3 regions of the Cytobacillus mangrovibacter genome follow, and region 1 is predicted to be linked to each of the others. Evidence: riboswitches for the same ligand, from Rfam matches in the RefSeq annotation. Region 1 holds a riboswitch; each other region holds the start of a gene.
The links. Region 1 has a riboswitch for cobalamin ahead of ACFYKT_RS21645 (ABC transporter substrate-binding protein). Riboswitches for the same ligand answer to the same signal wherever they lie in the genome.

Region 1 (4,291 bases):
CAGCTTTTCAATAAATCGAGCAGCTCTTTCTGAAAAGATAGATCCAGATGGTTTGTCGGCTCATCAAGCAGCAAGATTTCCGGTTCCTGTGCAAGTGCCTGTGCAAGAAAAACCCGCTGCCTTTCTCCACCAGACAATTCATGAATATAATGATTTTTAAAGTGAGCGACCCCTGTTTGTTCCATTGCCTGCATGACTATGCTGTCATCTTCATCAGACCATGTTTGAAACCAGCCTTTCTGATGGGCATACCGACCAAGCGAAACGGTCTCCTTAACTGTATAAGAAAATGATTGTGAAGAGTGCTGAGATAGAACTGCGATGATTGTCGCCAATTCCTTCGGTGTATACATCTTCAGGGATTTTCCTTTTAAGAAAACATCTCCACTTGAAAAAGGAAGAATCCCACTAAGCATTTTTAATAAGGTTGTTTTCCCACTGCCATTCGGCCCTAAGATTCCGAACAATTCACCCTTTTCTAATTCAAAGGAGACATTCTTTACAATGGCATCCCCGGAATATCCGCCTGTTAATCCCTGTACACTTAGCATCATCTATCCTCTTCTTTCCTTTCTTCTATTCATTAAAATAATCCCGAATACCGGTGCACCAATTAAGGCTGTGATCACACCAATCGGCAATTCTGAAGGAGAAATAAGCGTACGGGCTACTAGGTCAGCCAAAATGAGAAAGCCTCCTCCTGTTAGTATGGAAAGCGGCAATAAATGCTTATGATCCGGTCCCCATAGAAGTCTTGTTAAATGTGGGATAACGAGCCCGACAAAGCCAATTGTTCCTGATACAGCAACCGCCGCCCCCGTCAAAATTGAACCAGCAATTAGAATGATCTTCTTTCTCTTTTGGACATTCACACCGATATGCTGTGCTCTTTCTTCACCAAAAGACATCGCATTTAATTCTCTCGTGTTTATAAGAAGAAGAAAGGAGCCAATGATAAAGAATGGAAGAATAATTTTAATATATGCCCAGCCCCTCATTGAAACACTGCCGAGAAGCCAGCCAATAATTAGTCTTAGCTCCTCTCCTGTAAGCGCAATCATCATCGATATAATTGATCCTAAAAAGGAACTAAAGATGATCCCTGTTAGTATGATCGTTTCCACTTTCATCGATCGATCGATTTGACGGGCAAATAGCATAACGACAAAGATCGTAATAAAAGCAAATAAGATACTAAGCAATGGTAAGGTTAACAGCCCAACAAAAGGAATCGAAATACCAAAAAACATCGTTAATACCGCACCAACTGATGCACCAGAAGAGACACCTAGTGTATAGGGATCTGCGAGCGGATTCCTTAATAAACCTTGAAAGGCGGCTCCTGCAATTGCGAGAGACGCCCCAACTAACCCTGCTAAAATAACCCTTGGCAGCCGAATATTTAAGACAATATTCGTATACATGGGATCAATCTGTTCATTTGGTGACAGGCGGAAAATTTCTGCGCCAATTATTTTCAGAATATCTATAACAGAAACGGAAACCGTTCCAATTGATATCCCGAGCAGCATCGCAACCAATAGAAAGATAGCTGCAATTAAATAGGCGATCCCTTTATTATTTAAATATTTCAGGGTAAATAGCTTTTGCAAGTTCCTCTACTCCTTCAACAAGCCTTGGGCCTGTACGGGTAACCATATCAGAGTCTACATCGACCACTTGCTTATTTTTCACAGCAGTGATGTCTTGCCATCCATCTCTGCCCAGAACATTTCCAATAGGATCTTCTGTATAAAACCCATGAGTCGTAATAATAACATCTGGATTCCGCTCAATAACTGCTTCTGAGTCCAGTTGCACCCATCCTTCTTCAGTCACAATGTTATCAGCATGAATGATGTGGAGCATTTCGTTCATAAAAGTGTCAGATCCAACTGAAAAGATTTCTGGTGCTGGTGATACTTCAACAAAAACCTTTTTACGTTCTTCTGTTGTAATATCTGCTGCTTTGGCTATAATTGCTTCAAGCTTTTCTTTCATGTTCGCTGCTAGCTTCTCAGCCTCCTCTTTCTTTCCTGTTGCCGTACCAATCGTAATAATTGTTTCAAATACTTGATCAAAGTTTTCCGCATCATTTACGATGAACACAGCAATTCCTGCATCTCTTAACTGCTGCAGCCCTACTTCCACAGCATCAGCAGTTGATTCATGTGCAAGAACAAGATTCGGGCTTAATGAAATCACTTTCTCAACATTAAATTCCTGTCCGCCGACTTTTTCCTTGTCAGCTGCTTCTGCAGGATAATTATCAAAATCATTTACACCGACAATTTGCTCACCTAATCCCAATTCGAATGCAATCTCCGTGTTACTTGGAATAAGAGAAACAATTTTCTCCGGTTTTGCATCGATGATAACCTCATTATCGAGAGCGTCCTTTATTGTAACGGGAAAGGCAGACTCTTCCTTGACTTGTTGCGTTTCTTTATCTTTGGTATTCGCATTTTCATTTGGCTCTTCCGTATTTCCACCACAGCCTGCCAATACACCGACAGCTAGAAGCATTGCGAATAATAATGAATATAATTTTTTCATCTTATCTTTCCTCCCTAAATTAAAAAAACATCCCCACAGTTGAAATGGAGATGTTTGAATAGTCATACGCTCGAAAAAAAAATATGAATCCAGTCAAACACCTCCTATCCTCGTAGGTTTATGGTGCGTAAAGATTGGCAGGTTTCCTGGCTTATGGTCATTGCCTTCCTGCGCCTTCCCATACATGCTTGTACAGTGGCAAATGCAGTTAGCTCCCATTTACAGTGGCGGGACCGCGTTGGAATTACACCAACTTCCCTTTTTAAGTCTTCAAAAAAATACTTTTTGTCAGACACCTAATCTTTATATGTATGAAATTTTCCGCTAATTCCGATTATACACGATTATGTTCAAAATGGAGTATTCATATTTAATATTTTCCGGATTGACGTATAAATGTAGATTTTGTCCAATACTACCTGAGGACGTATGTAATCCTTAGTGAATTTAGTTGATCATTCAGCTGATAGCAAGGGGATTAAATAAAAAAAGAGCCGATAATTTATCATTTACCGGCCGTAAACTTTCCATTCTCGTGACTTTTTATCAATAACAAGCTTCGCATCACATGGTTCTTTGATAATATTCAAGTATTCCTCATACATATCATCCATATTCGAAAAGTCCCCAATCGTCCAAATTGGGATTTCAATATTTGTACGGCTTTGTTCAATATCTTTAATTGAGAGAATAACGCCTTCCCTCAGCAATGGTTTTAACTGACGAAGAATATCACTTGAAATGGATGGATATGTCCTCTTCTTCTTCATCCCAAGCAATGACTTTTCAACTTTTGTCTGACTCAATTTCCCTGGAATGACCTCTCCCATCATCCGGTAAAAATCACTGAAATCACGATAGTATGTCTTATTAAACCAACCATCATCATGTGCCAAATAGACATACCTGTTGCTTAGATGATTATAAAAAGGCAGCTTTAGGTGCTCTTTCAAATGGCCTAAGTAAAGCAGCTCCGCGATTGCCTGGCTTGGCAATTCATTTAAAGCCTCTTCCTCTTCAAAATCAATCCAGCAGAAATCACCATATCCATACACATCATCATCCATAAGCTTCTTCAGCTTGTCATTTGATACAAACTCATGCAATGTATGCCTATTAAAATCACCATCCTCAAAATGATGCTTCAACAATAGAAGATGATTTAATGATTGGAATAAGGCTTGAGCAAACTCTTCAAATTCAATTCCGTATGTGATCGTATAGTGCTCACGTTCATTTATATAAATATAAATAATATCACGAATAACTTGGTTCCTTTTTTTCAATGGTGAAACCTCCGAACATTAGATAACTGGTTTGGTTCTTTTATTTCAATCATATCAAAGTATTGCTAGCTTTTCCTGTTTATTTCATTTACATTAACCATAACACATTTCGTTCAGCCACAAAATTTTTTATCATTATCGTGGCATTATAATATAGATATAGAGTCCGATGGAAGGAGTGTGAGAAGTTTGATTCAAAGCATGACCGAAAATCAGATTACTCTTCACATCATAAAAACATTAAAAGAAAATAAAAAAACTGACTTTGAACTAATTCTTGATGAATTGCAGCCCTACGATATCGCTCATATTTACGAAAACCTGCCAGAAAAGCATAAAACCCGCTTTCTGCTCTTTATGAATACTGATCGGCTCGCAGACTTGCTGGAAGAGCTGAACAAAGAAATACAGCTTGATGTGTTAAATAAACTTGGGATTGAAAAAACAGG
Region 2 (4,291 bases), on a different contig from region 1:
ATTGAAGCTAGAATCGTATAGTAAGCAATGTCCTCATATAATTCATTTGCAAAGTCAACTGCCTGGTCAGATTCCCAGTGAATTTCCTTGATTGCAAGTAGATGATGCCAGCCAAAGGTACCTAGTCCAACTGCACGATACTTTTCATTTGTCCATTTTGCTTGTCCAACAGAAATATTATTACAATCGATCGTGTTATCGAGCATTCGCATCTGTATACGGATCAGTCGCTCTAATATATTTGCTCTAACTGCATTTGGAAGGTGAATAGAAGAAAGATTACATACGACAAAGTCACCAGGCTTTCGAATAATGACAATATTTCCGTCTTCATCAAGATACTCTTTCTGAATAACTGTTGCAGACATATTTTGCATGATTTCTGTACATAAATTACTGCAATAAATCGAGGTGTAACCTTCGCCTCTAACATGTTTGTTCGGATTTTGTCGGTTTGCTTCATCACGATAGAACATATAAGGTGTACCAGATTCAAGCTGCGCAACCATGATGCGCGCCATAATATCCATTGCACGGTATGTCTTCCTCGGTAGAAGAGGGTGATTGACAGCATCCTCATATTTTTGGGTGAAGTAGCTGTTATCTGACTCATCATAAAAATCCTCAAGACCTAATGGGACGCCATTATCATCTTTCCAGCTCATGATTTGCTTAACCTGATGAGGACAGAAGGTATGCCATTCACCAATGCCTCTGCCTGACTGATCAACCTCTCTTAGTTTCTTCATGAATAAGTCAGGAATGGAGACTCCTGTGAAAATATCATGTGCTTTACGGCGCTCATCACCATTGTTTGTTTTTAAATCAAGAAAACCATTCATGATATCTTTATGAAATACATCTAGATAGATGGCGATAGCTCCTTGTCTCTGCCCTAATTGGTCAACACTGACTGCTGTGTCATTAATTAGTCTGATCCATGGGACAACACCTGAAGAGTTTCCTTTGAATTTCTTAATATCTGATCCTAGGGCACGGACCTTTCCGTAATAGATCCCAATACCACCGCCATCTTTGCTTAATCGGGCTATGTCCCAATTATTTAAATAAATACTGTCTAATGAATCGTCTACTGTATCGATAAAACAAGAGGAAAGCTGTCCATAACTTTTTCCAGCATTAGAAAGAGTGGGGGTAGCAACTGTCATGTATAAGTTACTTAATGCCCAATAAGCTTCTTTAATAAGTGAAAGTCGCTTAGATTTATCTTCATTTTTCATCAAAGTCATTGCAATAATCATGAATCGTTCCTGTGGCAATTCATACAAGTTTTTCTCATAATCTTTCGCAAGATAACGGTCAGTAAGAAGGAATAAGCCAACATAATTAAATAGATAATCTTTCTCAGGATCGATTTCTTTTCCTAATTCAATTATTTCGTCCTTTGTATATAAATCTAGTAAATCTCTTGAATAGATTCCTAGTTTGGTTAGGTCATTTATAAGCTCAAAGAAATCACCATATTTCAATCCTTTGTTATATCCTCTATTTGTTGCGGCCTTAGAATAAAGCTCATTTAAATATAAATGAGCAGCAAGAAAGGTCCATTGTGGCTGATCCATTGATATTTTGTTCAATGAATAGAGGAGTGCTTGTTCATTTGCTGCTTCTTCTGTTAAGTTTTGCTCTGACATTTTTTGCTCAAGTTCACGAATATCAATATTGAATGTGTCTGACGCTCTGTTAATCGTATGTAATACATTATCCAGTTCTGAATGGATCGTTGTTTTCATAAAAACCGCTCCTTTATAAATGCTTTTTTAGGCTTTTTTCATAACATTGTTCAACGTTGGTAAAGGTTGATTTTGTCGCTAGGAAACTTTTCAAGAACTACAATCTTCTAAAGAAGAGCACTTTTAAATAAATTTGCTTAATGCTTTATTTATTTCTGAAGAAAAATAAAAACCCATCGCTCAAGAAAGAGGATGGGTTTAACAAACGCTGATATTGTCACAGACTTAAAAAAGGTCTATAAAAAATACCCTCATTCTACCTTCCCAGCTCCCGAAGAAGATAACACGTTCTAAATATGGCAGGTCTCCTGACTTGTGCCTTAACCTACTTTAAGTCCTTCCCATCCGAGTGGACAGTGGTTCACTTATTTCGACGGCACTTACAGTTGCGGGAACAGTTCTGGAGTCACACCAGATTCCCTATTAAGTCTTAATAGACACCATATTTATAGGTTTATCACTGTATATTGTAGTATTAATGAAATGATAATACTATATATGTAACTTTCATTGATTATAAGCTAGATTAGAATTTTTTACAACTTTTTAATTTCCGTAAAGAGGAAACTTTAGTGTAAGTCTTTACTCACGTATTTTCCATAGTCTGGAACTGCTATTTGATCAAAGTCTTGAACTAATTTTCTTAAATTCGTTGACAATTCTTCACCTGACATAGGTAATCCATGTCCAGTAATTGCTAGATTCGGGTTTAAAGCTGCTAATTTACTTACTGAATTTTTGGCTGATTTCCAATCGGTTGTCAGATATCTTGGCGGTCCGTTTATCTCCTGTTCCTGGGTAAAAACTTTGTATAGTGAATCTTGCTTAACTGTTACAAAGGCATCACCAACAATAAGTGTGCGATCTTTTTCCCTAAAAAGCGAAACATGTCCTGGTGAATGTCCAGGAGTATGTATCCACTTAAAATCCGGCATAAATGGGATGCTTCCATCACTTGGAAGTTTTTCGATATGATTCCCTAAGTTAATCGGTTCATTAGGGAATAAGGGGGACATCTTCGCGACCAGTCCACCTTCAACTGATGGGTCTGGTTCAGGATATCTAAATTGGCCAGTTAAGAATGGAATTTCTAATTCATGTGCAAAAACGGGAACGTCCCAATGCTCGATTAATTCAATGATTGCTCCAACATGATCGAAATGCCCATGTGTTAGGATAATTGCTTTTGGGTGACTAGTTGGGCCATAACGTTCTTCGGCAACTGAGATGATCTCATTTGCTGAATGAGGCATTCCGGCGTCTACTAGAATATAATCGTTTGTTTTTGGATCACCGACGAAGATAATGTTAACAATCTGGATTGTATGAGCGTATACGTCAGGCAATAGCTGAAACCCAATGCCACTGCCGATTGAAGTGGCAGGAATAAATTTATAATCACTTCCATAATTCATTTCCTTATCCATCAATAATCATCCTCCTATGGAACAGCATATCGTTAGTGTTTCTTAATTTCCGTAAAATAATTAAATGAAAATAACTTAGTTATCTATTTTTCTATGGTTCATATGTAAAAAGTCACAGGAATACCGATAATAAAGTATACGATCTAAAAATGGGGGAAACAACATGAATGCAATACAACAGTTAAAATTAATGGATTTGAAAAGCAAGAATAAATTGATGCTCGTTACGTATTTGATTTCAACGATCCTTGGGCTGGTTGGCATGTTATCTTTAGCTCAAAACTCATTACAAAGTACCATATATATAATGCAAATACTGATCTACCCTCTTGCTTATTTTTTTGTGAATAAAACAGGGAAAGAGTTTTTATTTGCATACATCATGGTTATAGGGATGAATGTATGTACCTTAATACCAACCTTTTTAATGGGTGGTAATTTGTCTGGTGTTATAAGTGTATATTTCTTTACCATTTTTGCTGCGGTTCAGTTTAATAAAAGAATCTTTGGAATCGGTGTTGTTTTTGGTTTAATTATCCTTTTTTATAATAGCTTTTTTCCGACAGAACCCTATGCTTACATGAAAGCAGAATTCTCTTCATTTTTGATGATTTATATTTTTTCAGTTGTGCTGTTATCCGTATTAATTCATTTAAATGATAAACAATACAAAAAACTTCAAGAATTCATTAATCAGGCGGAATCTAATTCAAGAGCGAAGGAAGAACAAAAAGATCATCTCGAAAGGGAATTATTGAATATTGTCGAAAGTATAAGCAAAGTAAATGAAAAAATTCAATTCAGTGTTAATTCACAAGATGAGATGAGAATTGCAATTAATGAAGTTTCCGCAGGCAGTCAAATGCAAAGTGAACAAATTTCAAGTATTGCTCATAATGCGCATAATAATTTAGCTGTAATAAATAAAATGTTTCATTCAACAAGGGAGTTAATTGAGGATTCAATACAATCAAGTATTCTAGCTGAAGAAGGTCAAATTAAGGCAATGGATCTTAAAAAAGAGATGGACAATTTACAGATTATTATTGGAAACCTTAATGAGAACTTTTTATTGTTAACGAAGAAAATTGAAGAAACAAATCAATTCGC
Region 3 (4,291 bases), on a different contig from region 1:
TCTAAAGGTAAAGGAAGTCGAAATAAAAGACCAAACGAAGAAAACGAAAGAGGAAATCAAGCAGGCTGAGAAGCTACAAAAAGAAACGGAAACAAATATTGCTGGCTATGAAGGGGATTTGTTAACCTTATCTGTTATCCTCAAGGAGGAAGCAGCAGTATTCACAAATGATGAGATAGAAAAAATCAAGAGCCAGGGAAAAGCCTGTATCTTAGCCTGGTGTGAAGAGCATCAAGCCATTCAGGAGGAAGGCAAGGAAAAGCATGCGAAAATCGAGCAATCTTTGCGTAATTTAAAACTTACGATTGAAGGCAAGGATTGGGAGATTCGCTTCAAAAATGAAGTATTAACAACACTGGACCATTTAGATACAAGGTATTATACCCATATCCAAAGTGTCGTAAAGAATATGAAGCTTTTTTCACAAAGTGGGTTAGAGCAGTTAGAACGGGACAAAGAAAGGGCAGAGAGGGCTCAAAACTTCTGGGCGAGTCGTGCCAGCATGAAGGTTATGAGCATTTCAGAGGCAATCCGTTCGATGATTGCAAAAATGAAGGTGAAAAATGAGCGAGGCTCATTCCCGCTGGTGCAGCTAAAAGAAGACATATTACCGAAAAGGCCAGAGGACGTCGAGTCGCTATTGAAGCAGCATTTCGTATTAGCGATTAACAAAATTACGAAGCAATTTGATATGATTGATGACCATAATCGAGTGTTAGATCAAGCAATAAAAGAGCTTATTAGTGATGAGCAAATTTTATTTGTCTCCCTCCGGAATCGATTTCCAGAGTTACTCGTCTACAACATGAGAACAGATAATGCTTTTATGTATGGGAAGCCGCAAAAGGAGCATTATTCAACATGGCAGACGATCAATCAAGGCTCGAAGACGAAATCCGATGGAAGCGGCGGACAAAAACTATCAGCCCGAATGGTCATGATGATGATGTTATTGTCGGTTAAGAGTGAAACTGACCAAGCTTGGGTTCCATTAGTCTGTGATAATCCATTCGGACAGGCTGCATCAGCCCATGTCCTTGACCCGATTTTCGCTGTTGCTGAGAAACTGAAATTTCAATTCATCGTCGTCACTCCACCAGAGCTAGTGAAAACGGAAATTAGCCAAAGATTCGATGCCTACTACAAACTCGATTTCATTCGCGAAAAAGGAAAAGAAATTGTTTCCGACACGATTGTTCCAGCGTTTCGGATCTATCAAGGCGAGGAAGTGGGACAATAGGGCAGATATAGATTTATAGATAAAATCTCATCTGATGCATAGAAGGCGGGGGATTATGGATATTATCAGAATGGTGTTTAGGCTAAGAAAGAAATTGATAATCAATTAATTTAGAGTCTATCAGTCATACATGATCTATTCATATCTTGAAGTTATTGCTATAATACTAGATGAGAATATTGCTTGACCAATTGAATCTTAGATAGCTAGTAGGTGCCTTGTCGTTGGATAAGGTTAAAAGGGAAGCCGGTGTGAATCCGGCGCGGTCCCGCCACTGTTATTCGGGGATAACCTCGCAGTACCACTGTTCCAGTTAAGGAATGGGAAGGAGAGGAAGTCACATTACCCGTAAGTCAGGAAACCTGCCTACATAGCTTGCCAACGAAATCCTTCGTGGAAAAGGATAGGCTTAATCAGTATAAATTTACTTTATTTGTCTGGTTTTCGCATGCCTTGTTTCCGAATGGAAGCAGGGCTTTTTTCGTTGTTCAGAAGACTTCATGATATCAAGCTCATCTCGAACCATAAACGAAGGGAAGAGGATTGAGTAATGAAAAAGTTATTAGTATTACTATTAACAGTATTGGTAGCGTTAACTATCAGTGCATGTGGGGCAGGAAATGACGAGACAAAAAAGGACAGTTCTGCTCAAAAAGCATCTTCAGAAGTTGAAAATAACGAAAATTCCGATACCGAACCGAATGAGGAGGGAACGGATAAAGTAACAGTTTATCCATTGACAGTCAAGGATGCAACAGGTTTAGAATTAACCTTTGAAAAGGCGCCAGAGCGTATTGTTTCCACTTCTCCATCGGAAACAGAAATTCTTTTTGCTCTAGGCTTGGATGATAAAATTTACGGTGTTTCGGATTTTGATGATTATCCTAAAGAAGCATTAACGAAGTCGAAAGTAGGCGGGGTATCAAAGCCAAATGAGGAAGCGATTATTGCTGCCGATCCAGATTTAGTAATTGGCGGCATTTCAATGAAAGATGATATTGTGGAGAAATTTCGTGGGTTAGGGCTGACATTATATAAAACAGAGCCGAAAAAGCTGGACGATATTTTAAATAATATTCTTCAAATTGGAATCATCACAAATACACAGGAAAAAGCAGAAGAACTTGTGGCACAAATGAAAAAGGATATTGACGCAGTAACAGAAGCGGCTGCAACTCTTAAAGATGAAGAGAAGAAAAAAGTATATATCGAATTTTCCCCAGGCTGGACAGTTGGCAAGGGTGAATTTATGGATGAACTGATTACGTTAGCTGGAGGTATTAATATTGCCTCAGATATGGAAGGCTGGAATGCGATTAATGAGGAGAAGGTCATTCAGGATAACCCAGATGTGATTCTGTATACTGCTGAAGTTGTTGATGATAAATCTGGAAAGCCATTAGCAGAACTTATTACGTCAAGAAATGGCTGGGAGAAGATTTCAGCTATTCAAGATGGCAATTTGACTGGCATTGAAGGGAATATCATGTCTAGACCTGGTCCTAGAATCACAGATGCTCTTACACAAATGGCTGAAGCCATTTATCCGGAATTGTTTAAGAAATGAAAAGAAGATTAGCACTATGGGGGGGAGCGGGTTTCGTTCTCCTTCTTCTTTCAGTAGTTGTTAGTTTGTCGTTAGGATCAGCTAATTTGCCCCTTTCACATGTTTGGGGGATTATCCTGCACCAGCTTCCATTCCTAGAGGGTTCCATAAATACAGACTGGGCGGCATCCTCTGAGCAAATTATTTTAAAAGTTCGTTTGCCGCGGGTGTTTCTTGCCATCCTAGTTGGAGCGTGTTTATCACTTGCTGGGGCTGGTTTTCAAGGAGTATTGCGCAATCCGTTAGCTGACCCATATACATTAGGGGTAGCATCTGGTTCAGCGGTAGGTGCTGCATTCTTAATTTTATTCGGGTTTCATACCATTTTATTTGGTACTTGGACCATTCCGTTGGTTGCATTTGTGACAGGGTTAATCAGTTTGTTTGTCGTTCTCCGTTTAGCCAATGTACAGGGGAAGTATAAATTAGAAACGATCATTTTATCTGGCGTTGTTGTTTCTGCTTTTCTCGGGGCTATTGTTTCCTTTATGGTATCGATGTCCGATCAGGTAGTGAATGAGATTGTTTTTTGGCTAATGGGAAGTTTAGCCCTTAGAGGCTGGTCTTTTACCTTTGTGCTCATGCCGTATTTAGCCATTGGGATTATCGTCTTGCTGTCCTATGGACGAACATTAAATTTATTTGCATTAGGGGAGCGGCAAGCTGCTCATTTGGGTGTCAATATTAAACGAACTCGGTTAGTTGTGCTGGTTGTTTCCACACTTATTACTGCTGCTGCAGTATCGATCGTTGGCACTATTGGCTTTGTTGGACTTGTCGTCCCACATTTAGTGAGACTGATGGTTGGACCAGATTACCGAATATTACTGCCTTTGTCAGTGATCTTCGGTGCAATATACGTGCTTTGGGCTGACACGATTGCCCGTACATTACTTAGTCCGACGGAGATCCCACTTGGAGTCGTGACCGCAGTTCTTGGCACACCATTCTTTGCGTACTTACTTCGCAGGAACAAGCAAATGTCAGGGGGAATTTGATGGTGTTTATTGAAGTTGAAAAGCTGAGTAAACAGTTTGACAATCAGTCAGTGCTCGATGAGATAAACTTTTCAGTGAAACGTGGAGAATGTCTTGGGATTATTGGACCGAATGGAAGCGGCAAGTCCACATTACTAAAGCTATTGTCAGGAGTGGAAACTTCAACGACTGGAAAAATTGAAATTAATCAGAAACCGATTGAACAATATACGCGAAAAGAACTAGCTAAATGGTTGGCAGTCTTACAGCAAGAATCTTTGCCACCAATTGGTTTTACAGTAAGAGAAGTCATAGAGATGGGACGATTTCCTTTTCAAAATTGGCTAGGCGAAGAGACAACCGATATTGAACGGCTTATTGATTCCATTCTCGATAAGATGGGATTGAATGATTTAAGTGATCGCCACCTTGAAAACTTAAGCGGCGGAGAGCGGCAGCGAGTAGCTC

Region 2: linked by a shared signal. The riboswitch ahead of ACFYKT_RS05890 (ribonucleoside-diphosphate reductase subunit alpha) and the one ahead of ACFYKT_RS21645 (ABC transporter substrate-binding protein) in region 1 are both predicted to bind cobalamin.
Region 3: linked by a shared signal. The riboswitch ahead of ACFYKT_RS12405 (ABC transporter substrate-binding protein) and the one ahead of ACFYKT_RS21645 (ABC transporter substrate-binding protein) in region 1 are both predicted to bind cobalamin.

The regions. Positions count from the first base shown of each region.
Region 1 is NZ_JBIACJ010000022.1:37,165-41,455, forward strand. It holds gene ACFYKT_RS21635 (adenosylcobinamide amidohydrolase) at 1-551, opposite strand, end outside; gene ACFYKT_RS21640 (FecCD family ABC transporter permease) at 555-1,532, opposite strand; gene ACFYKT_RS21645 (ABC transporter substrate-binding protein) at 1,579-2,556, opposite strand; cobalamin riboswitch at 2,676-2,872, opposite strand; gene ACFYKT_RS21650 (hypothetical protein) at 3,066-3,842, opposite strand; gene mgtE (magnesium transporter) at 4,032-4,291, shown strand, end outside.
Region 2 is NZ_JBIACJ010000002.1:492,612-496,902, forward strand. It holds gene ACFYKT_RS05890 (ribonucleoside-diphosphate reductase subunit alpha) at 1-1,754, opposite strand, end outside; cobalamin riboswitch at 2,036-2,214, opposite strand; gene ACFYKT_RS05895 (MBL fold metallo-hydrolase) at 2,324-3,181, opposite strand; gene ACFYKT_RS05900 (methyl-accepting chemotaxis protein) at 3,345-4,291, shown strand, end outside.
Region 3 is NZ_JBIACJ010000006.1:84,314-88,604, forward strand. It holds gene ACFYKT_RS12400 (hypothetical protein) at 1-1,240, shown strand, start outside; cobalamin riboswitch at 1,436-1,624, shown strand; gene ACFYKT_RS12405 (ABC transporter substrate-binding protein) at 1,791-2,807, shown strand; gene ACFYKT_RS12410 (FecCD family ABC transporter permease) at 2,804-3,844, shown strand; gene ACFYKT_RS12415 (heme ABC transporter ATP-binding protein) at 3,844-4,291, shown strand, end outside.